3 regions of the Bradyrhizobium sp. A5 genome follow, and region 1 is predicted to be linked to each of the others. Evidence: predicted binding sites of a transcription regulator. Region 1 holds the regulator's gene; each other region holds the start of a gene.
What was found. Region 1 encodes PhoB, which activates phosphate uptake and scavenging genes when phosphate is short. Its sites were predicted from a motif close to TGTCATNNANCTGTCAT; they were not measured.

Region 1 (7,632 bases):
CGCGCTCAAATACGGTGCCTCGGGCGGACGCGTCATCGTGTCGATGAATTCCGCCGCGGCCCCTGATGGAACTCCGGAAATCCGGGTCCTGGTCCGCGATTTCGGCCCCGGCATCGCGCCCGAGCACCTGCCGCGGCTGACCGAGCGGTTCTACCGGGTGGACGTCGGCGACAGCCGCTCGCAGGGCGGCACCGGGCTCGGATTATCGCTGGTGAAACATATCCTTAACCGTCATCGCGGCCGGCTTTTGATTGAAAGCGTGCCCAAGCAGGGCGCCACTTTCACCGCTTGTTTTCCCCAGGTCAGGACTCCGGCGTCAGCCTGAAATCCAAGTTATTTCAGCTGGTTGCGCCTGTCATCCGACTGTCACGAAACCTTCGTAAAAGCACAGCCGACCGCTCCTAAAGGGGCGGCACGGGGAGCGCGATCGGGCGCGGATGGCGCTTCGCTCCCCTGTATGGAGACCAGCATGAATTTCCTCAAGACTATCGTCGCTGCCGGCTTGGTCGCCGCATCGACGACGGTGGCCTTTGCTGCCGACATCACGGGCGCCGGCGCGACCTTCCCGTTCCCGATCTATTCGAAGTGGGCTGACGCCTACAAGAAAGAGACCGGCAACGGTCTGAACTATCAGTCGATCGGCTCCGGCGGCGGCATCAAGCAGATCCAGGCCAAGACCGTGACCTTCGGCGCGACCGATGCCCCGCTCAAGGCCGAGCAGCTCGAGAAGGATGGCCTCGTTCAGTGGCCGATGGTGATGGGTGCCATCGTTCCCGTCGTCAACCTCGAGGGTGTCAAGCCGGGCGAGCTGGTGTTCGACGGCGAGACGCTTGCCAACGTCTATCTCGGCAAGATCACCAAGTGGGACGACGCTGCCATCAAGAAGCTCAATCCGAACGTGAAGCTGCCGTCGGACGCGATCACGGTCGTCCGCCGTTCGGACGGGTCGGGCACCACCTTCAACTTCACCAACTATCTCTCCAAGGCCAGCGCCGACTGGAAGAGCAAGGTCGGTGAGGGCACCGCGGTCGAGTGGCCGGTCGGCGTTGGCGCCAAGGGCAACGAAGGCGTGTCGGGCAACATCGGCCAGACCAAGAACTCGATCGGCTACGTCGAGTACGCCTACGCCAAGCAGAACAAGCTGACCTACACCGGTCTCGTCAACAAGGCCGGCAAGACCGTGCAGCCGACGGTCGAAGCCTTCCAGGCGGCCGCGTCCAATGCCGACTGGGCCAAGGCTCCCGGCTACTACGTCATCCTGACCGACCAGCCCGGCGAGAAGTCCTGGCCGATCACGGCGGCGACCTTCATCCTGATGCACAAGGATGCCACCGACAAGGCGGCCTCGAAGGAAGCCCTCAAGTTCTTCGCCTGGGCGTTCAAGAGCGGCGACAAGATGGCCGAAGAGCTCGACTACATCCCGATGCCCGACAGCGTCGTGAAGCTGATCGAGAAGACCTGGTCCTCCGACATCAAGAGCTGAGCGCTCTTGTCCCGGACGCGGTGCCGGGATCCGCAAGACGTCCGCTCCGGATCGGCTTCGCGCCGTATCCGGAGCGCAAGACCGACAACAAGCGTATATAAAACGGGTACAGGGGATCGGCGTGGCTGAGATGGCTGTCGAGAGCAATGTAGTTGATGCCGCCGGACCTTATGACCGCGCCAAGGCGTTGAGCGCGTTCAAGCTCGGGGATGTCACCTTTTACTGGATCACGCGCCTGAGCGCGATCTCCGTGCTGCTGATCCTCGGCGGCATCATCCTGTCGCTGATCGTCGGCGCCTTCCCGGCGATGAAGGAGTTCGGCCTCTCCTTCCTGTGGACGCAGCGCTGGGCGCCGTCGGCTGATCCGCCCGTGCTCGGCGCGCTCGGCCCGATCTACGGCACGCTCGTCACCTCCTTCATCGCGATGCTGATCGCCATTCCCGTCGGGATCGGCATTGCGATCTTCCTGACCGAGCTCTGCCCGCAATGGCTGCGCCGTCCGATCGGCATGGCCATCGAGCTGCTCGCCGGCATTCCCTCGATCATCTACGGCATGTGGGGCTTCTTCGTGCTGGGCCCGTTCCTGGCCAACAGCTTCCAGCCCTTCATGATCAAGATCTTCGACGGCGTTCCCGTGCTGGGTGCGATCTTCGCCGGCCCGCCGTCCTATCTCAGCCTCTTCAACGCCGCGCTGATCCTCGCCATCATGGTGCTGCCCTTCATCACCTCGATCTCGGTCGACGTGTTCAAGACGGTGCCCCCGGTGCTGAAGGAAGCGGCCTACGGCGTCGGCTGCACCACTTGGGAAGTCGTCCGCAGCGTCGTCATCCCCTACACCCGCGTCGGCGTCATCGGCGGCGTCATGCTGGCGCTCGGACGCGCGCTCGGCGAGACCATGGCGGTGACCTTCATCATCGGCAACTCGTTCCGCATCTCCGGGTCGATCTTCGCGCCGGGCACCACGATCTCGGCGGCGATCGCATCCGAGTTCGCCGAAAGCGACGGCCTGCACCAGTCCGGCCTGATCCTGCTTGGCCTCTTGCTGTTCGTGTTGACGTTCTTCGTGCTCGCAGCCGCCCGGCTGATGCTGATGCGCCTGGAAAAGAAGGCGGGGAACTAGCGCCATGAACCCGATCTATTCACGTCGCCGCCGCAAGGATTTCATCGTCCGCGGTCTTTGCTTCGCGGCTGCCGCCTTCGGCGTCACCTGGCTAGCGCTGATCCTGATCACGCTGCTGTACAACGGCCTTGCGGGCCTGAACGTTCAGCTGTTCACCGAGAACACGCCGCCGCCCGGATCCAACGAGGGTGGCCTGCTCAATGCCATCGTCGGCTCACTGATGATGACCGTGATCGGCGTCGGCATCGGTGCGCCGCTCGGCATGTTCGCCGGCACCTACCTCGCCGAATACGGCCGCAACGATCGCCTGACCTCGGTGATCCGCTTCATCAACGACATTCTGCTCTCGGCGCCCTCGATCATCATCGGCCTGTTCATCTACGGCGCGGTGGTGGTGCCGATGCGCGGCTTCTCGGCGATCGCGGGCGCGCTCGCGCTGGCCGTCATCGTCATCCCGGTGGTGCTGCGTACGACCGAGGACATGCTGCTGCTGGTGCCGAACGCGCTGCGCGAGGCGGCCTCGGCGCTCGGCCTGCCGCGCTCGCTGGTGATCAAGCGGATCGCCTATCGCTCGGCCCGCGCCGGCCTCATCACCGGCGTACTGCTCGCCACCGCACGCGTCGCCGGCGAGACCGCGCCGCTGCTCTTCACCGCGCTGTCGAACCAGTTCTTCAGCCTGGACCTGACCAAGACGATGGCGAACCTGCCGGTCACCATCAACAACTTCGTGCAGAGCCCCTACGCCTACTGGAAGCAGCTGGCGTGGAGCGGGGCCCTGCTCATCACCCTGACTGTTCTTGCCCTGAATATTGGTGCGCGCATCCTTGGCGCCGAGAGGACCGCAAAATGAGTGAGCTTTCCGTATCGATGAGCGCGGCCGGTGGGTTGCCCCAGGCGCCGGTGCTGCCCGAGGCCCCGGCCAAGGTGACGGTGCGCAACCTGAACTTTTATTACGGCGAACACCACGCGCTGAAGAACATCAACCTCGCGCTCGGCACCAACCGCGTCACGGCGTTCATCGGCCCGTCGGGCTGCGGCAAGTCGACCCTGCTGCGTATCTTCAACCGGATGTACGACCTCTATCCGGGCCAGCGCGCCACCGGCCAGCTCATGCTCGACCAGACCAACATCCTGGACCCCAGGCTGGACCTCAACCTGCTGCGCGCCCGCGTCGGCATGGTGTTCCAGAAGCCGACGCCGTTCCCGATGACGATCTACGAGAACATCGCCTTCGGCATCCGTCTCTATGAGAAGATCTCGAAGTCCGAGATGGACGACCGCGTCGAGAAGGCGCTGCGCGGCGGCGCGCTGTGGAACGAGGTCAAGGACAAGCTCAACGCGTCGGGCCTTTCGCTCTCGGGCGGCCAGCAGCAGCGCCTCTGCATCGCCCGCACCGTCGCGGTGCGGCCGGAAGTGATCCTGTTCGACGAGCCGTGCTCGGCGCTCGATCCGATCTCGACCGCCAAGGTCGAGGAGCTGATCCAGGAGCTGTCCGAGAACTACACGATCGCGATCGTCACCCACAACATGCAGCAGGCTGCGCGCGTCTCCGACAAGACCGCCTTCATGTATCTCGGCGAGTTGATCGAGTTCGACGACACCAGCAAGATCTTCACGTCGCCGACCGATCGGCGCACCCAGGATTACATCACCGGCCGGTTCGGTTGAGGAGACGGGACATGGGCACTGAACATACCGCAAAGGCCTTCGACACCGACCTGCAGGAACTCACCCGGCTGGTCGCGGAAATGGGCGGCATCGCCGAGCGCATGATCGTCGATTCCGTCGACGCGCTGATCCGCCGCGACGTCGCGCTCGGTCAGCGCGTCGTCGCCATCGACGCCGAGCTGGACGCGCTGCAGAAGAAGATCGAGGAGCGCGCCGTTCTCACCATCGCGCGCCGCCAGCCGATGGCGGTCGATCTGCGCGAGATCGTCGGCGCCATGCGGGTTGCGACCGATCTCGAGCGCATCGGCGACCTCGCCAAGAACATGGGCAAGCGCGTCGCGGCGCTGGAGACGGATTTCCATCCGCTCAAGCTGTTCCGCGGCCTCGAGCACATGACCGACCTCGTGCAGCAGCAGGTCAAGTCGGTGCTGGACGCCTACGCCGCGCACGACCTGCCGGCGGCGATGGCGGTGTGGAAGGGCGACGAGGAAGTCGACGCCATCTGCACCTCGCTGTTCCGCGAGCTCCTGACCTACATGATGGAGGATCCGCGCAACATCTCGTTCTGCATCCATCTGATGTTCTGCGCCAAGAACATCGAGCGTATCGGCGATCACGCCACCAACGTCGCCGAGACCGTGTTCTACATGATCGAAGGTCAGGCGATCACCGACAAGCGGCCGAAGGGCGACATGACGACCTTCGCCACGACGGTCCCGAATACCTGACGACTTGAGGAGCCACGACCCGATGGGCGCACGCATTATGGTGGTTGAAGACGAGGAAGCTCTCACCGAGCTGCTTCGCTACAACCTCGAAGGCGACGGCTATGACGTCGAGACGGTGATGCGTGGCGACGACGCCGACACCCGTCTCAAGGAGCACATTCCCGATCTGATCGTGCTCGACTGGATGCTGCCGGGGCTGTCCGGCATCGAATTGTGCCGGCGGCTTCGCACCCGGCCGGAGACCAAGCAGCTGCCGATCATCATGCTCACCGCGCGCGGCGAGGAGAGCGAGCGGGTGCGGGGCCTTGCGACCGGTGCCGACGACTACATCGTCAAGCCGTTCTCGGTGCCGGAGCTCCTGGCGCGCGTGAAGGGCCTGCTGCGCCGCGCCAGCCCGGAGCGGCTCGCCACCGTGCTGGCCTACGGCGACATCGAGCTCGATCGTGACAAGCGCCGCGTGGCGCGCTCGGGCCGGCCGATCGACCTCGGCCCGACCGAATATCGCCTGCTGGAGTTCTTCCTGGAGCATCCCGGCCGCGTGTTCTCGCGCGAGCAACTGCTCGACAGCGTCTGGGGCCGCGACATCTACATCGACGAACGCACCGTCGACGTGCATATCGGCCGCCTGCGCAAGCTGCTCAATCTCGGCCGCGAGCAGGACCCGATCCGCACCGTCCGCGGCGCCGGCTATGCGCTCGACGATCGCTTTGCGAAGGCCGAGCAGACGTAAGGCGGTTTAGCGGCTGTTGGCTTAGCGAGCTGCGGCAACAATTTCCGTCGTCATCCCCGGGTGCGCGCAGCGCGAGCCCGGGATCCATAACCACAGGACGTGGTTTGGCGAAGACTCGGAGCGACCATCGCGCGCAACAATTGCGCCCTGTGGTTATGGATACCCGCGCCCCGCGCGCAATTGCGCACTAGGCGGGGATGACACCGAGGAATTGGAGCCGTCATCGTGTGACGGCCGCCGCGTTGACGATCAGAGAATTCCGCTACCTCAGCGCGGACCCGGCTTCGCCGGCGCGCGCCGGCGATCCGCTGCCGGCTGATACGCAACCCGCGAGTGCTGGGCGCAATAGGGCAGGCCGGAGAGCGCCTTGCCGCCGCAGAAGAAGAAATCCGGGCTCGAGGGATCGCCGACCGGCCAGTGGCAGGTCGCCTCGTTGAGCTCCAGCAGCGACAGCCGCTGGCTCATCGGCACCACGTTGTCGTAGGTGACCGGTTCGGCCTCGACCTCGACCTCGAAGGCCTGTGCCAGCGCGGTGTTGCCGCGCGCGATGGGCCGGCTCACCCGCATCATGTGCTGGGCGGGACGCGCCTTGCGCGGCCGCGGCGCAGCGGATGAAGGGCTCTTGGCGCGGCCGGACAGGCCGAGCCTGTGCACCTTGCCGATCACGGCGTTGCGGGTGACATTACCGAGCTCTGCCGCGATCTGGCTGGCCGACAACCCGGCCTCCCAGAGCTTCTTCAGTTGCTCGACGCGATCATCCGACCAGGTCAAAACCGTCATTGCACCCTTTCCTTCGCCGCGCGCCTCCATCCTGGGGCTGCACTGCGAATGCCTAAGCCTCGAAAAACCCGTGCCGTCAGAATCCCTTAAGGCTCGCCGGGCACCGAGAGCCGCCCGAACGTTTACGCCGGTACATGAGGACTTAGAGATCAGAACTGCCGCACGAGATGTCGTATCTGACAAGCCAAACGCTACAATATGGCGTGACTCACGCGCAAGAGTCCGCCGACTCGCTTCCACATGTTCCGTGGCGAAATCCCGCAAAATCGCCACCGCAAGACTACGGATTCAGCGTTTCGCGAGGCTTTCCGGGCGGCATTGACACCCGTTTCACCAAGCATAAGATAGTCCCGCGTGCCGCCCTTAAAAGGCGGCACGTTTCGTTTTCCGGGCCGGTGAATGGTGCGTTGCGTAATGCACGCTCACCGTCCGCAACATTCAAGTGACAGTCATGACTAACAGCGCAGCGCCGCATTTGCTCCCCGTTTTCGCCAGGTCCGACCTCGGTTTCGAGCGCGGCGAAGGCTGCTGGCTGATCGCGACCAATGGCGAGCGCTATCTCGATTTTACTTCCGGCGTGGCGGTGAATGCGCTCGGCCATGCCCATCCCGCGCTGGTCAAGGCGTTGCAGGAGCAGGCGACCAAGCTCTGGCACATGTCGAACCTGTTCCAGAGCCCGGACGGCGAGAAGCTCGCCGCACGCCTGTGCAATGAAAGCTTCGCGGACTTCGTGTTCTTCTGCAATTCCGGCGCCGAGGCGTTGGAGGGTGTGATCAAGCTGGTCCGCCATCACCACTTCTCCAAGGGGCATCCGGAGCGCTACCGCATCATCACCTTCGAGGGCGCCTTCCACGGCCGCACGCTGGCGACGCTGGCGGCGACAGGATCCGCGAAATATCTCGAAGGGTTCGGTCCGCCGATGGACGGTTTCGACCAGGTCCCGCACGGTGACATCGAGGCCGTGAAGAAGGCGATCGGTCCGCAGACCGCCGGCATCCTGATCGAGCCGATCCAGGGCGAGGGTGGTGTGCGTTCGGCGACGCCTGCCTTCCTCCGGGCATTGCGCCAGCTCTGCGACGACAAGGGGCTGCTGCTGGCGTTCGACGAGGTGCAGACCGGCATG
Region 2 (7,632 bases), 3.5 Mb from region 1:
GACGTCGACAGGGAAGGCCTCACCGAAAAGAAGGCGCTGGCATTGATGCTAGCGCAACCATCGATGATCAAGCGACCGGTGCTGGAAGTCGGCGGCAAGCTCCTGGTCGGCTTCAAGCCGGACGTCTATGCCAAGGAAGTCAGGACCAAATAGGTCGACATCCGAGCGCGCTGACGGCTAGTTCAGCTCGATGGTCTCGGAGGTGACGGCGGGGCCGGACTGATCGGCGAACTCGACGACGTCCGCGGCCGCGATGCGACCGGGTGCGCGATGGAAGAGGTCCTGATCGATCACCGCGCGCAGTTTCGGCCGAGGCAGCGCGTCATTTCCGCGCATCAGATTCTTGATCTCGAAGCCGCCGTCCTCGCAGAACGTCTTGAGCGAGGCGATGATGTGACAGACCTTGCCGTCGGTCAGGAACGGCAGCAGCAGCCGTTCATAGGCAACCACGCGTCCGTAGATGTCGTCGATGTCGGCAACGCTGTAGACCGGAAGCCCCCGCGCCACGCATTCATAGTAGAATGGCATCACGAACGGCGCGAGCCGCGGCCCGATATAGTCGTCGAGCAGAACGCCCTTGCCGGTATGTCCATAAGCGCGCGAGATTCGCGTGCCTTCGCTCTGGATGGTCAGGCGCGGCGTCGGCGTCGAAATGTCCACAGTATAGTAGATGAGATCGGACAGCTCGTCCTCAAGGCGCGCGGGCTGATATTCCCAGACCGCCGGCGCCGTCTGCGTGCGCGCAAAAAGTCGCAGCCACGTGTTCAGAAGGTCACGCTGCCTGATCGACTTGACGACGGAAGGAGCGGCGCTTGCAAAATCCAAGACAATATTCCCGGCGATAAAACGCGCACATCATCGTCGTTGCGGGAAAATTTTCTATGAAGGCTGGCGCGCGGCACGAAAGACCGTTAACGACGGCTTGATGACCGGTGTCTTGCGAACCGGGAGGCCGGGCAGGCGCGACGTCAACACCTCCGACTAGGGGAGCATTTGGATCCCAGCCGGAGGCCTGATCTGCTCAGCTTTCCGCCTTGCCTAACCCCCGTCACCTCCGGCATATTCCGCGCCCGGAGGCGGCGGTTCCGGGTGGGCTCCAGGGCATCCGGAATGCCGAAGCAACCAAGGACAGCCACGCGCATAGCGCGGGCAGGGGGAAATCTGTTTGGCCGATGAGTTCATTCTCGAAACGGAAGGCTTGACCAAGGAGTTCGCGGGCTTCTTCGCCGTCCGCGACGTTGCGCTCAAGGTTCGCCGTGGGAGCATTCACGCGTTGATCGGCCCGAACGGGGCCGGCAAGACGACGTGCTTCAATCTTCTGACCAAGTTCCTCAAACCGTCTGCCGGAAAAATCCTGTACAAGGGACAGGACATTACCGCGATGGCGCCGGCCGACGTGGCCCGGATGGGGCTGGTCCGTTCATTCCAGATTTCCGCGGTATTTCCGCATCTCACCGCGCTGGAGAACGTTCGTGTCGCGCTTCAGCGTCAGCACGGCAGCTCCTTCGATTTCTGGCGTTCCAAGTCCGCGCTCAACCGTTTCAACAACCGCGCGCAGGAGCTGTTGAGCGACGTCGGCCTCAGCGAGTTTTCCAATACGCCGGCAGTCGAGATGCCCTACGGGCGCAAACGCGCACTGGAGATCGCAACCACGCTGGCGCTCGACCCTGAGATGATGCTGCTGGACGAGCCGATGGCCGGCATGGGCCACGAGGACATCGACAAGATCGCGGCGCTGATCAAGCGGATTTCCGCGAAATATACCATCCTGATGGTCGAGCATAATTTGAGCGTCGTCGCCAATCTCTCCGACATCATTACCGTGCTGACGCGCGGGCAGGTGCTCGCGCAGGGCAATTACGCCGAGCTCACCAAGGACGAGCGCGTCAAGGAAGCCTATCTGGGAGCTGGTCATGGTTGAGACTGTGATTGCGGGCGCTCCGGCAAAGGCTGCGACCGGAGGCAACATCCTCCAGGTGCGCAACCTGGAAGCCTGGTACGGCGAATCCCACATCCTGCACGGGATCAATTTCGACGTGAATGCCGGCGAGGTCGTCACCCTGCTCGGGCGCAACGGCGCCGGCAAGACCACCACGCTGAAGTCGATCATGGGCATCATCGGCAAGCGCACCGGCTCGGTGAAGTTCAACAACCAGGACATCATTCGCGCGACCTCCGACAAGATCGCGCGGATGGGCATCGCGTTCTGCCCGGAGGAGCGCGGGATTTTCTCCAGTCTCGATGTGCGGGAGAATTTGTTGCTCCCGCCGGTGGTCCGCCCGGGCGGATTGCCGCTCGAGCAGATCTTCGACCTGTTTCCCAATCTGAAGGAACGTCTCAACAGCCAGGGCACGAAGCTGTCCGGCGGTGAGCAGCAGATGCTCGCGATCGCGCGCATCCTGCGCACCGGCGCGAGCTTCCTGATGCTGGATGAGCCGACCGAAGGTCTTGCGCCTGTCATCATCCAGCAGATCGGCCACACCATTGCGCGGCTCAAGAAGGAGGGCTTTACGATCCTCCTGGTCGAGCAGAACTTCCGCTTCGCATCGACCGTCGCTGACCGCTACTACGTGGTCGAGCATGGCAAGATCATTGACGGATTTTCCAATTCGGAGCTTGCCGCCAACATGGACAAGCTCCACACCTATCTCGGCGTTTAAGGCGGCCACGCGTCAAACGACCAAGAGAATATTCACGAGGGAAGTCACATGAAGAAGTCGATTGCGTCGTTTCTGCTCGGCACGGCGTTGGCCGTCACCACGGCCGGCGTAGCCTTCGCGCAGGACAAGACTGTCAAGATCGGTGCGCTGTCCGATCAGTCCGGCCTCTATGCCGACCTCGGCGGTCCCGGCTCGACGCTCGCCGCCCAGATGGCCGTCGAAGATTCCGGCCTGGTGGGGAAGGGCTGGAAGATCGACATCATCTCGGGCGATCACCAGAACAAGCCCGACATCGGCACCGCGATCGCGCGGCAGTGGTTCGACGTCGACAAGGTCGACATCATCGTCGACGTGCCGAACTCGGGCGTGGCGCTCGCCGTCAACAACGTCATCAAGGAAAAGAACGGCGTCTACATCAACTCCGGTGCGGCAACCTCGGATCTCACCAACGCGCAGTGCTCGCCCAACACCGTGCACTGGACCTACGATACCTACATGCTGGCCCACACCACGGGCCAGGCGCTGGTGAAGGCCGGCGGCGACACCTGGTTCTTCCTGACCGCGGACTACGCCTTCGGCGCAGCGCTCGAGCGCGACACCACCTCGGTCATCACCGCCAATGGCGGCAAGGTGATCGGCGGCGTCAAGCATCCGCTCAACACCCCGGACTTCTCCTCGTTCCTGCTCCAGGCGCAGGCGTCCAAGGCCAAGATCATCGGCCTCGCCAACGCCGGCGGCGACACCACCAACTCGATCAAGCAGGCGGCCGAGTTCGGCATTGTGAAGGGCGGCCAGAAGCTCGCGGCGCTGCTCCTGTTCCTCACCGACGTCAAGGCGATCGGCCTCGAGACCGCGCAGGGCCTCAACTTCACCGAGACGTTCTACTGGGACATGAACGACCAGACCCGCGCTTTCTCCAAGAAGTTCTCGGAGAAGATGAAGAACGGCGCGATGCCGACCATGGTGCAGGCGGGCGTCTATGCCGGCGTGCGCCACTATCTCAAGGCGCTGGACGCGCTCGGCGGCAATCCGCATGACGGCGTCAAGGTCGTCGAGAAGATGAAGTCGATGCCGACGGAAGACGATCTGTTCGGCAAGGGCGAGATCCAACCGAACGGCCGCACCATCCATACCGCCTATCTGTTCGAGGTGAAGAAGCCCTCCGAGTCCAAGGGGCCGTGGGATTTCTACAAGCTCGTCGGCTCGGTGCCGGGCGACCAAGCCTTCACGCCGCTCTCCGAGAGCAAGTGCGCGCTGCTTAAGAAGTAGGATAACGGCCCGCAGGCCTAAGGTCTGCGGGCGACTTTCAGGGGAACGCCGAAGGGACCGGGTGCGGGATCGATGCAGGCTCTTTACGCTCAGCTACTGGTGGGACTGATCAACGGCTCGTTTTACGCGCTGCTCAGTCTCGGGCTCGCCGTGATCTTCGGCATGCTCAACATCATCAATTTCGCCCATGGCGCGGTCTACATGATGGGTGCCTTCGTCGCCTATTTTCTGTTGAACCTCGGCGGCATCAATTACTGGTGGGCACTGCTGATCGCGCCGATCATCGTCGGCATCTTCGGCATGATCCTGGAACGGACCATGCTGCAATGGCTGACCGGGCTCGATCATCTCTACGGCCTGCTGCTGACCTTCGGCATCGCCCTGATCGTGCAGGGCGTGTTCCAGAACTACTTCGGCTCGTCCGGCCTGCCTTACGCCATTCCGGACCAGCTCAAGGGCGGCATGAATCTCGGCTTCATGTTCCTGCCCGTCTATCGCGGCTGGGTCGTCATATTCTCGCTGGTGGTGTGTATCGCCACCTGGTTCCTGATCGAGAAGACGCGGCTCGGCGCTTACCTGCGCGCCGCCACTGAAAATCCGACGCTGGTGCGCGCCTTCGGCGTCAACGTGCCGCGCATGATCACGCTGACCTACGGTCTTGGCGTCGGCCTTGCCGCGCTCGCCGGCGTGCTCTCGGCGCCGATCAACCAGGTGCGGCCCCTGATGGGCGCTGACCTCATCATCGTGGTGTTCGCGGTGGTCGTGATCGGCGGCATGGGATCGATCATGGGCTCCATCATCACCGGCTTCGCACTCGGTGTGATCGAGGGCCTGACCAAGTATTTCTACCCCGAGGCCTCCAACACCGTCGTGTTCGTGCTGATGGTGCTGGTGCTCTTGGTGAAGCCAACGGGATTGACGGGAAGGGCGGCCTGATATGACAGCCTTGACGGACGACACGCTGCCGGTAGCCCCGCGCGCTATTCGCGACGAGATGATCGTATTCGTGGTGATGGCGCTGCTGCTGGCCGCGGTGCCATTCAGCGGCATTTACCCGTTCTTCGTGATGCAGGCGCTGTGCTTCGCGCTGCTCGCCTGCGCCTTCAATCTTCTGATCGGATATGGCGGCTTGCTGTCGTTCGGTCACGCGATGTTCATGGGCACCGCAGGCTATTGCAGCGCGCATGCGCTGAAGGTGTGGGCGTTGCCGCCGGAGCTTGGCATTCTCGTCGGTATCGCCGCGGCGTTCGGGCTGTCGCTCATCACCGGCTATATCTCGATCCGCCGCCAGGGCATCTACTTCTCGATGATCACGCTGGCGCTGTCGCAACTGCTCTACTTCATTTATCTCCAGGCGCCGTTCACCCATGGCGAGGACGGCATCCAGGGCATCCCGCAAGGCCGCATGTTCGGCCTGTTCGATCTCTCGAAGCCGACGACCCTGTACTACGTCGTGCTGGTCGGCTTCCTCGCCGGCTTCCTGCTGATCTACCGCATCATCAATTCGCCGTTCGGCGAGGTGCTGAAGGCGATCCGCGAGAACGAGCCGCGCGCGATCTCGCTCGGATACCGGACCGACCAGTACAAGTTCCTGGCTTTCGTCCTGTCGGGCACGCTCGCCGGCTTTGCCGGTTCGCTGAAAGTGTTCGTGGCGCAGAACGCCTCGCTCACCGACGTGCACTGGACGATGTCGGGCGAGGTCGTGCTGATGACGCTGGTCGGCGGTCTCGGCACCATCTTTGGTCCCGTTGTCGGCGCCTTCGCGATCATCGCCATGCAGCAATATCTGGCGGGGTTCGGCCAGTGGGTGACGGTGATCCAGGGCTCGATCTTCGTGGTCTGCGTGCTCACCTTCCGCCGTGGCGTCATCGGTGAAATCGCGCATTACTTCCGGCGATCGCTCTAAATCATTGATATCGCACCGATTTAATTGGTGCGTGAAAGCGGTGGATGATCCGGCTGCGCGGGCGTGAGGTGGCACGCGCGCGGAATGAAAATGGTCTATGACAGTTTTATGACGGCTCATTCGGGCCGGGCCATTTCCAACCGGTAGACGATTTCCATGATGCGATGGTTTCGCGCTTTCCTGCCCAAGGAAGAACGGTTCTTCGACCTGTTCGACCGCCACGCCAAGACCGTGATCCAGGGCTCGATCGCGCTTCAGGGCATGCTCAACGGGGGTGAGGAGACGCCGGTCTACTGTCAGCGCGTCAACCAGTTCGAGAACGACGCCGACAACATCACCCGTGAAGTGCTGACGGCGGTGCGCCGCACCTTCATCACCCCGTTCGACCGCGGCGACATCAAGAACCTCATCACGTCGATGGACGATGCGATCGACCAGATGCAGCAGACCGCCAAGGCCGTGATGCTGTTCGAGGTCCGCACTTTCGAGCCGCCGATGCGCGAAATCGGCGGGCTCCTGATCGAATGCGCCAATCTGGTCGGCCGCGCGCTGCCGCTGATGCAGGAGATCGGCAAGAACGTCGCGATGCTGACCGCGATTACGGAAGAATTGACCAAGCTCGAGGGCCGGGTCGACGACCTCCACGACATCGGGATGAAGGAGCTGTTCCTGAAGCATCGCGACGGCAGCGCAATGGATTTCATCGTCGGCGTCGAGATCTACGATCACCTCGAAAAGGTGGCCGACCGTTTCGACGACGTCGCGAACGAGATCAACAGCATCGTCATCGAGCAAGTGTAGGGCAGGGGCCGCGCCGTGGATGCTGCGTTGGGTCTACCCGTCCTGGTCGGATTGATTGCCGTCGCGCTGCTGTTCGATTTCCTGAACGGCCTGCACGATGCCGCCAATTCGATCGCGACCATCGTTTCCACTCGCGTTCTGCGGCCGCAATTCGCGGTTTTCTGGGCCGCTTTCTTCAATTTCGTCGCCTTCCTGGTGTTCGGGCTGCACGTCGCCCAGACCATCGGCACCGGCATCATCGACCCCGCGATCGTCGATGCCCAGGTGATCTTCGCGGCGCTCGTCGGCGCCATCGTCTGGAACCTCGTGACATGGGCGCTCGGCATACCGTCATCGTCGTCGCACGCGCTGATCGGCGGCTTGTTCGGTGCAGGCGTTGCCAAGGCCGGGGTTTCGGCGGCGGTCTGGAGTGGATTGTCCAAGACGGTGATCGCGATCGTGCTGTCTCCGCTGGTGGGGTTCCTGCTCGCGATGGTGCTGGTGGCGATCGTGTCCTGGGCGTCGGTGCGGTCGACCCCGTTCGCGGTCGACCGTGCCTTCCGCATCCTGCAGTTCGCGTCCGCTTCGCTCTATTCGCTCGGCCATGGCGGCAACGACGCGCAGAAGACCATGGGCATCATTGCCGTGCTGCTCTATTCGCAGGGCCAACTTGGCGGCGAATTCTTCGTTCCATTCTGGGTCGTGCTGTCGTGCCAGGCGGCGATGGCGATGGGGACGCTGATGGGCGGCTGGCGCATCGTGCGCACGATGGGATTGCGCATTACCAAATTGACGCCGATGCAGGGCTTTTGCGCCGAAACCGGTGGCGCCGCCACGCTGTTCATGGCGACCTTCCTCGGGGTTCCCGTCTCGACCACCCATACCATCACCGGCGCCATCGTCGGCGTCGGCGCCGCTCGCCGCCTCTCGGCGGTGCGCTGGAACGTCGCCAGCTCGATCGTCTATGCCTGGGTGATCACGATGCCAGCCTCGGCGATCGTCGCGGCTCTGACCTGG
Region 3 (7,632 bases), 360 kb from region 1:
TGCCGACGAAGATGGTCTGGTAGTAGGTCTCGAAGAAATGCCCGCCCGGCAGCAGCGACATCTGCCCGTTGGCGATCAGCGCGTTGTCCTGCGTCGAGGCGATGATCGCGATGTAGACCGGAAATGCGACGACCGCGATCCCGATCCAGAGGATGAAATGGGCGACGTAGCGCCGGAAGCCCTCTTCCTCGACCATCAGTAGGTCACCTTGCGTTCGACGAAGCGGAACTGGATTCCCGTCAGCACGATGACCATCACCATCAGGATCACCGACTGCGCCGCCGAGCTGCCGAGATTGCCGCCGAGCAGGCCGTCGGAATAGACCTTGTAGACCAGCGTGACCGTTGATGTGCCGGGACCGCCGCGGGTCATGGTGTCGATGATGCCGAAGGTGTCAAAGAAGGCGTAGACGATGTTGACGACCAGCAGGAAGAAGATGGTCGGCGACAGCAGCGGGAAGGTCACGGTCCAGAACCGCCGCATCGGCCGGGCGCCGTCGATCGCGGCGGCCTCGAACACGCTCTTCGGGATCGCTTGCAGGCCGGCGAGGAAGAACAGGAAGTTATAGGAGATCTGCTTCCACGCGGCGGCGAGGATGATCAGTGCCGCGGCCTGGTCGCCGTCGAGCAGCGGATTCCAGTCGATGCCCATTGCGCGCAGATAGCGCGAGAGCACGCCGAGCGAGGGATGCAGCATGAAGATCCAGAGCACGCCGACGACGGGCGGCGCGACCGCATAGGGCCAGATCAGCAGCGTGCGGTAGAGCATCGAGCCGCGCAGGGGCTTGTCCGCCATGACGGCGAGCAGCAGCGCAAAGGACAGCGATGAGACGGCGATGGCGAACGAGAACAGGAAGGTCCGGACGATCGCCTCGAAATAGGCGGGATCCCTGAACAGGTCGATATAGTTCTCGAACCAGACAAAGGTTGTGGACAGGCCAAAGGCATCCTGCAGCAGGAAGGACTGGATCACCGCCTGCAGGGCTGGCCAATAAAAGAAAATCAGAACGATCGCGAGCTGCGGCGCAACCAGCGCGTAGGGCAACAGCTTGGATTGGAAAATGGCTTGCTTTTGCATGATGTCAGTCGAAGCGGCAGGCCGGGTCGCGGCCTGCCGCTTCGATGTCTCACTTCACAGCGGTCTTTTCGAACTGGCGCAGCATCGTGTTGCCGCGCTCGACGGCGGCATCCAGCGCCTGCTTGGCGGTCTTCTTGCCGGCCAGCGCCTGCTCGATTTCTTCCGACCAGACGTCACGCAGCTGCACCATGTTGCCGAGCCGCAGGCCCCGCGAGTTCTCGGTCGGCTCCTTGTTGGTCAGCTCGAGCAGCGGAGTCTCGAGATAAGGCTGATCCTTGTAGAAGCCTTCTGCCTTGGCCTTCTCATAGGCCGCCTTGGTGATCGGCAGGTAGCCCGACGCCTTGTGGATATAGACCTGGCGATCGGTGTCCGAGAGGAAGGTCAGGAACTTCGCGACGCCCTTGTACTCGTCGGCCGACTTGCCGCCCATCACCCACAGCGAAGCGCCGCCGATGATCGAGTTCTGCGGTGCGCCCTTCACGTCCGGATAATACGGCATCGGCACGGCGTTGAAGGCGAACTTGGCCTGCGCCTTGACGTTGCCGAAGAAGGCCGAGGAGGTCAGGTAGATCGGGCATTCGCCCGACGTGAAGCGGCCTTCGCCGGTGTTGGTGCGACCGGCATAGTCGTAGGTCTTGTCCTTTTGCAGCTCGATCAGCTTCTCGAGATGCTTGACCTGGAGCGGGCCGTTGAACTCGAGCACGGTGTCGAAGCCGTCGAGGCCGTTGGCCTTGCTGGCGAGCGGCACGTTGTGCCATGCGGACAGCTGCTCGAGATTGACCCATGTGACCCAGGAGCCGGAGAAACCGCAGGTCGGATGGCCGTTGTCGTGAAGCTTCTTGGCAGCCGCGAAGGTTTCCGGCCAGGTCTTCGGGATCTCGACGTTCGCCTTCTTGAGCTCGTCGAGGTTGACCCACATCACGGTCGAGGACGAGTTGAAGGGGAACGACAGCATTTCGCCCTTCGACGTCGAGTAATAGCCGGTGATCGCGGACAGATAGTTCTTCGGATCGAACTTCTCGCCGGCGTCGGCCATCAGCTTGTAGACGGGCTTCACGGCGCCGGTCGCGGCCATCATGGTCGCGGTGCCGACTTCGAACACCTGCATGATGTGCGGGGCGTTGCCGGCACGGAACGCGGCGATGCCGGCGTTCATCGTGTCGGGGTAGTTGCCCTTGTAGGTCGGAATGACCTTGTAATCGGTCTGCGACGCGTTGAAGTCGGTGGCGAGCTTGACGATGACGTCGTTGTTGGCGCCGGTCATCGCGTGCCACCACTGGATCTCGGTCACGGCCAGCGCCGGCGAAGCCGTCATGCCAACCGTGACTGCAAATGCGGCAGCCGCTCCAAAGTGTCGAAGAGCCATCTAGTAACCTCCCTTGGCCGTCAAAAAGATCGCTTGCGCTAGCAGCGCCATATGACGTTCACATGACTGTGTAAGCGGGAGAAACGAAAGCAGCAAGCGCTGCCAAATGGGAAGTCGTCAAATAGGCTAGGGCGACGCGGGCAGCCTCCTCCGTTCGCAGTGCACATGCGTGGGTCGCGCCGCAGTGCGGCATCACTTCTGTAATGAGGTGAGGGTCCCTAGCGCTTGCGCTCGGGGCCGCAGACCGTGCCCTTCTCGATCATCGCGTCGATCTCGGCCTTGGAGTACCCGAATTCGCCCAGCACCTCCTGGGAGTGTTGGCTGAACTTCGGCGGCAGGCGGCGCAGGCTCGGCTTGCTGCGATCGAGCCGGATCGGCGAGGCCACGCCCTTGTACCAATCCTTCTCGATAATATCGCCGCGCGCGATCGTGTGCGGGTTCGTTAACGCCTGGTCGATCTTCTGCACGGGACCTGCGGGCAGGCCCGCGGCGAGCAGGCGATTGCACAGCGGTTCGGCCTCGTGCTGGCTGAACACCGCGGCAAGCTCGGCGCGCAGCGCCTCGCGATTGGCGATGCGGTCCTTGTTGCGGGCAAAGCGCGGATCGGTGCCGAGTTCGGGCTTGCCGATCTCCTTGGCGAGCTTGCGGAAGGTGCCGTCATTGCCGACGCCGATGAAGATGTTGTCGGTCTTGGTCGGGAAGATCGCGTAGGGAACGAGATTGGGATGCTCGTTGCCGGTGAGGCCGGGCGGCTTGCCATGCATAAAATAATTCGCGGTGTGCGGATGCATGATCGCAAGGCCGGTCTCGTACAGCGTCGTCTCCAGGAATTGCCCTTTGCCCGAACGCTGCCGTTCCGACAGCGCCATCAAAATGCCGATCGCCGCATACAGGCCGGTGCCGATGTCGACCAGCGGCACGCCGATCCGCATCGGCCCGCTCTCGGGCGAGCCGGTCGCCGCGATCATTCCGGTCATGGCCTGGATGATGGCGTCATAGCCCGGATTGCCGCCGCGCGGGCCGTCGGCGCCGAAGCCGCAGATCCTGCAATGCACGAGGCGCGGGAATTTCTCGCGCAACACATCGTTGCCGATGCCCCATTTCTCCAGCGTGCCCGGCTTGAAATTCTCGATCAGGACGTCTGCCGTCTCGAGCATCTTGAGCAGCACGGCGCGGCCGCCTTCGGAGGCGAGGTCGAGGCCGATCGAACGCTTGTTGCGGTTGATGCCGATGAAATAGGCCGCATCCTCCTCGTGGAAGGGAGGACCCCAGTCGCGCACCTCGTCGCCCGCGGGCGGCTCGACCTTGATCACGTCGGCGCCATGGTCCGCGAGGATCTGGGTGCAGTAGGGACCGCCAAGCACGCGCGTGAGATCGATGACGCGCAGTCCGGTCATTGCGCCCAAAACGGCTTCAGTCATGCCTTCGCTTCCCCTGTGTCGGCGTTTGATCACAGGCCTAGCGAGGTTTTTTTGTGCCAGCAATGGCTTGGTTGCGGTGGGGCGTATGCAGGGCGGCCGTGCAATCCCGCGGCGCGGCAAAATGAAACGGAAGCGGCTGGCCCGAGCGGGATCCCGGGCCAGCCAATCCGCCGTTGGATCAGACGACCGTCAGGCGAACGTCGACATTGCCGCGCGTGGCATTGGAGTAGGGGCACACCTGGTGGGCCTTCTCGACCAGCGCCTCGGCTTCGGCGCGGGCAAGGCCCGGCAGCGAGACGGCGAGATCGATGTCGAGTCCGAAGCCGCCTTCCGAGCGCGGGCCGATGCCGACGGTCGAGGTGACGGAAGCGTCAGCCGGGACCTTCGGGCCGCCCTGGGACGCCACGAATTTCATCGCGCCGATGAAGCAGGCGGCGTAGCCGGCCGCAAACAGCTGTTCGGGATTGTTGCCGGCGGCGCCGCCGCCGCCGAGCTCCTTCGGCGTGGTGAGCTTGACGTCGAGCGCGCCGTCGAGGGTCGCGGCATGGCCGTCGCGGCCGCCGGTGGCTTTGGCGCTGGTCTTGTAGAGAACGTTCACGGACATTTTCGTCTCCTCGGAGTCTTCCGGTTGGGGTGGGGTCTCTATCGCAAACAATTAGATTGTGCGCAATTGATATTTGCATGCCTCACATTTAATTGTTCGCAATTGAATGTGCCGCCGCCTGGCCCCAGAATGAGGAAAGTCCCGTGAGATTCTCCATGCCCCGGAAACATTCGGTAGCGGACCAGCCGCTGCGTCTCGACAACCAGATTTGCTTTGCGGTCTATTCCGCCGCGCACGCCTTCAACCGCGTCTACAAGCCGCTGCTGGACCGGCTCGGCCTGACCTATCCCCAATATCTCGTGATGCTGGTGCTGTGGGAGCGCGACGACGTGCCGGTGAAGGACATCGGCGAGAAACTGTTTCTCGATTCGGGTACGCTGACGCCGCTCCTGAAGCGGCTCGAGGCCGCCCATCTGGTCAAGCGCACGCGCTCGAGCGAGGACGAGCGCCAGGTGCTGATCGCGCTGACGCCCCAGGGCCACGCGTTGAAAGACAAGGCGCGCGCCGTACCGCAATCGATCCTGGCGGCGTCGGACTGCTCGGTCTCGGAACTGGTGGCGATGAAGGACGAGATCGTCGCGCTGCGCGACAGGCTGAATGCGGTGATTGGGGAGTAGGGTATTTCGTCAAAGCCCGGCTTCGCCCTTCGGGCTACGCCGTGGCAGCCTTCGCTTCGCGAAGGCTGGTGGAGCCAGGCGGGATCGAACCGCCGACCTCTTGCATGCCATGCAAGCGCTCTCCCAGCTGAGCTATGGCCCCGTAGTCCTTAAATGGAACGATCCTGGTGGATCACTCCCGACCGGCGAGCCTGGTGACTCGCGCGGTGCACCCTTTTTCACAGATCAGGGCTGATCTCAAGTCTCTTCATCACCTCCGACGTCACCAATGATGTCGGTGACGTCCTCATCGCCCTCTTCGTCGTCGGCGATGAAGGTCGAATCATCATCGTCGTCGTCCTCGATGGTCTCGTCGACCTCGATGTCGTCCTCGGATTCGGGCACGACGGCCTTGACCTTGCCGGTGTTTTCCTCGGCGTCGGCCTCCTCGAGCGAGACCTCCTCGACCTCTGCCGGCTCCGGCGCGGTGTCGGCGGCCGGCGCATGGCGGGGTTCGGCCCGGCTCGCGCGGGCCGGCGCAATCGGCGCAATCGGCACCACTTCGCCGGTATAGGGCGAGATCACCGGAGTCTTGTTGAGGTCATAGAACTTCTTGCCCGTGGTCGGGCAAATACGTTTGGTTCCGAGTTCGGACTTGGCCACGGCAGAGGAATCCTGGGAATGTCGGAAAAGCGGTGTTTCACTTGGCTAGTTGGCGGCCCGCTGTCAATAGCGCATTACGGGAGAAAGACATGCCGGTGACGGCGAGGACACCTTGTGGTACCTGCCCGCGAGCCCCAGAGGGGCATCCAAGGGTACATCCAAGGACACAATCTTGACCCATTCCGACAAGCCGACGCCGCTCAAGTCGCGGGCCAGCGGTCCCCTGACCGGAAAAGTACGGGTGCCCGGGGACAAGTCGATTTCCCACCGGGCCCTCATCCTGGGCGCGCTCGCGGTCGGCGAAACCCGGATTTCGGGCCTGCTGGAGGGCGAGGACGTCCTCAATACCGCCAAATCCATGCAGGCGCTGGGCGCCAGGGTCGAGCGCTCAGGCGATTTCGCTTGGAAGGTGAACGGCGTCGGCGTCGCCGGCTTTGCCGAGCCCAAGGCGCCGCTCGATTTCGGCAACTCCGGCACCGGCTGCCGGCTCGTCATGGGCGCCGTTGCCGGCTGCCCGATCTCCGCTGTGTTCGATGGCGACGCCTCGCTGCGCAGCCGCCCCATGCGCCGGATCCTGGACCCGCTCGAAAAGATGGGCGCGAAGGTCGTTTCCGGTGGCGATGGCGGCCGCCTGCCGCTGACCGTCCAGGGCGCCCGCGATCCGCTGCCGATCACCTACAAGACCCCGGTCGCCTCGGCCCAGATCAAATCGGCGGTGCTGCTGGCGGGGCTCGCCGCGCCGGGAACCACGACGGTGATCGAGAGCGAGGCCAGCCGCGACCATACCGAGCTGATGCTCAAGCATTTCGGCGCCGAGATCACTTCCACACCGGAAAGTCGGCACGGCCGCCGCATCACGCTGGTGGGCCAGCCCGAGCTGCATGGCGCGACGGTCGTCGTGCCCGCTGATCCATCCTCTGCGGCGTTCCCTGTCGTCGCCGCATTGATCGTCGATGGCTCGGATGTCGTGCTGCCCGATGTCATGACTAATCCGCTGCGCACCGGCCTGTTCACCACGCTGCGCGAAATGGGCGCGTCGATCGAGGAAAGCGACGTGCGCGGCGATGCCGGTGAGCCGATGGCGCAGCTGCGCGTTCGCGCCTCGAAACTGCGCGGTGTCGAAGTGCCGCCCGAGCGCGCGCCGTCGATGATCGACGAATACCTCGTGCTGGCGGTGGCGGCCTCTTTCGCCGAGGGCACCACCATCATGCGCGGCCTGCAGGAGCTTCGCGTCAAGGAATCCGATCGGCTCGAGGCCACCGCCGACATGCTCCGCGTCAACGGCGTGAAGGTCGAGGTCTCCGGCGACGATCTGATCGTCGAGGGGCGCGGCCATGTCCCCGGCGGCGGAACTGTCGCCACGCACATGGATCATCGCATCGCGATGTCCGCGCTGGTGATGGGCTGCGCGTCCGACCAGCCCGTCACCGTCGACGACACCGCCTTCATCGCCACCAGTTTTCCGGACTTCATCCCGATGATGCGTTCGCTTGGGGCAGAGTTTTCATGATCATCGCCATCGACGGACCGGCCGCCTCGGGCAAGGGGACGCTCGGCAAGCGCCTCGCCCACCATTACGGCTATCGTCATCTCGATACCGGCGTGATCTATCGCGCGGTGGCCTACGCCCTGATGCAGTCGGGTCATGACCTCAGGGACGAGGCGGCAGCGGTCGCGGCGGCGCTGGAGCTCGATCCCGAGAAATTCGGCAATCCCGCCCTGAAGACCCAGAAGGCCGGCGAGGGCGCCTCCATCGTCTCGGCCATCCCCAGGGTCCGTGAGGCCCTGGTCAATTTCCAGCGGCAATTCGCCGCCGATCCGCCCGGCGCCGTGCTTGATGGTCGCGACATCGGAACCGTGATCTGCCCGGACGCCGACGTAAAGATCTTCGTCGTCGCCGACCCC

Region 2: a site for PhoB is predicted at 5,933-5,949, ahead of WHZ77_RS19615 (DUF47 domain-containing protein). Genes of this name have one in related genera too.
Region 3: a site for PhoB is predicted at 2,495-2,511, ahead of ugpB (sn-glycerol-3-phosphate ABC transporter substrate-binding protein UgpB). Genes of this name have one in related genera too.

The regions. Positions count from the first base shown of each region.
Region 1 covers NZ_CP148990.1:446,968-454,599, forward strand. Annotated here, with positions in the region: gene WHZ77_RS02005 (ATP-binding protein) at 1-325, shown strand, start outside; gene pstS (phosphate ABC transporter substrate-binding protein PstS) at 470-1,483, shown strand; gene pstC (phosphate ABC transporter permease subunit PstC) at 1,614-2,603, shown strand; gene pstA (phosphate ABC transporter permease PstA) at 2,608-3,453, shown strand; gene pstB (phosphate ABC transporter ATP-binding protein PstB) at 3,450-4,271, shown strand; gene phoU (phosphate signaling complex protein PhoU) at 4,283-4,999, shown strand; gene phoB (phosphate regulon transcriptional regulator PhoB) at 5,022-5,729, shown strand; gene WHZ77_RS02040 (GcrA family cell cycle regulator) at 5,997-6,509, opposite strand; gene WHZ77_RS02045 (aspartate aminotransferase family protein) at 6,961-7,632, shown strand, end outside.
Region 2 covers NZ_CP148990.1:4,063,850-4,071,481, reverse strand. Annotated here, with positions in the region: gene WHZ77_RS19650 (ArsC family reductase) at 1-153, shown strand, start outside; gene WHZ77_RS19645 (hypothetical protein) at 178-825, opposite strand; gene WHZ77_RS19640 (ABC transporter ATP-binding protein) at 1,166-1,921, shown strand; gene WHZ77_RS19635 (ABC transporter ATP-binding protein) at 1,914-2,660, shown strand; gene WHZ77_RS19630 (ABC transporter substrate-binding protein) at 2,709-3,929, shown strand; gene WHZ77_RS19625 (branched-chain amino acid ABC transporter permease) at 4,002-4,865, shown strand; gene WHZ77_RS19620 (branched-chain amino acid ABC transporter permease) at 4,867-5,835, shown strand; gene WHZ77_RS19615 (DUF47 domain-containing protein) at 5,992-6,636, shown strand; gene WHZ77_RS19610 (anion permease) at 6,652-7,632, shown strand, end outside.
Region 3 covers NZ_CP148990.1:85,285-92,916, forward strand. Annotated here, with positions in the region: gene ugpE (sn-glycerol-3-phosphate ABC transporter permease UgpE) at 1-196, opposite strand, end outside; gene ugpA (sn-glycerol-3-phosphate ABC transporter permease UgpA) at 196-1,077, opposite strand; gene ugpB (sn-glycerol-3-phosphate ABC transporter substrate-binding protein UgpB) at 1,127-2,443, opposite strand; gene WHZ77_RS00460 (CaiB/BaiF CoA transferase family protein) at 2,662-3,864, opposite strand; gene WHZ77_RS00465 (organic hydroperoxide resistance protein) at 4,043-4,468, opposite strand; gene WHZ77_RS00470 (MarR family winged helix-turn-helix transcriptional regulator) at 4,624-5,085, shown strand; tRNA gene WHZ77_RS00475 (tRNA-Ala) at 5,152-5,227, opposite strand; gene WHZ77_RS00480 (TIGR02300 family protein) at 5,323-5,727, opposite strand; gene aroA (3-phosphoshikimate 1-carboxyvinyltransferase) at 5,900-7,237, shown strand; gene cmk ((d)CMP kinase) at 7,234-7,632, shown strand, end outside.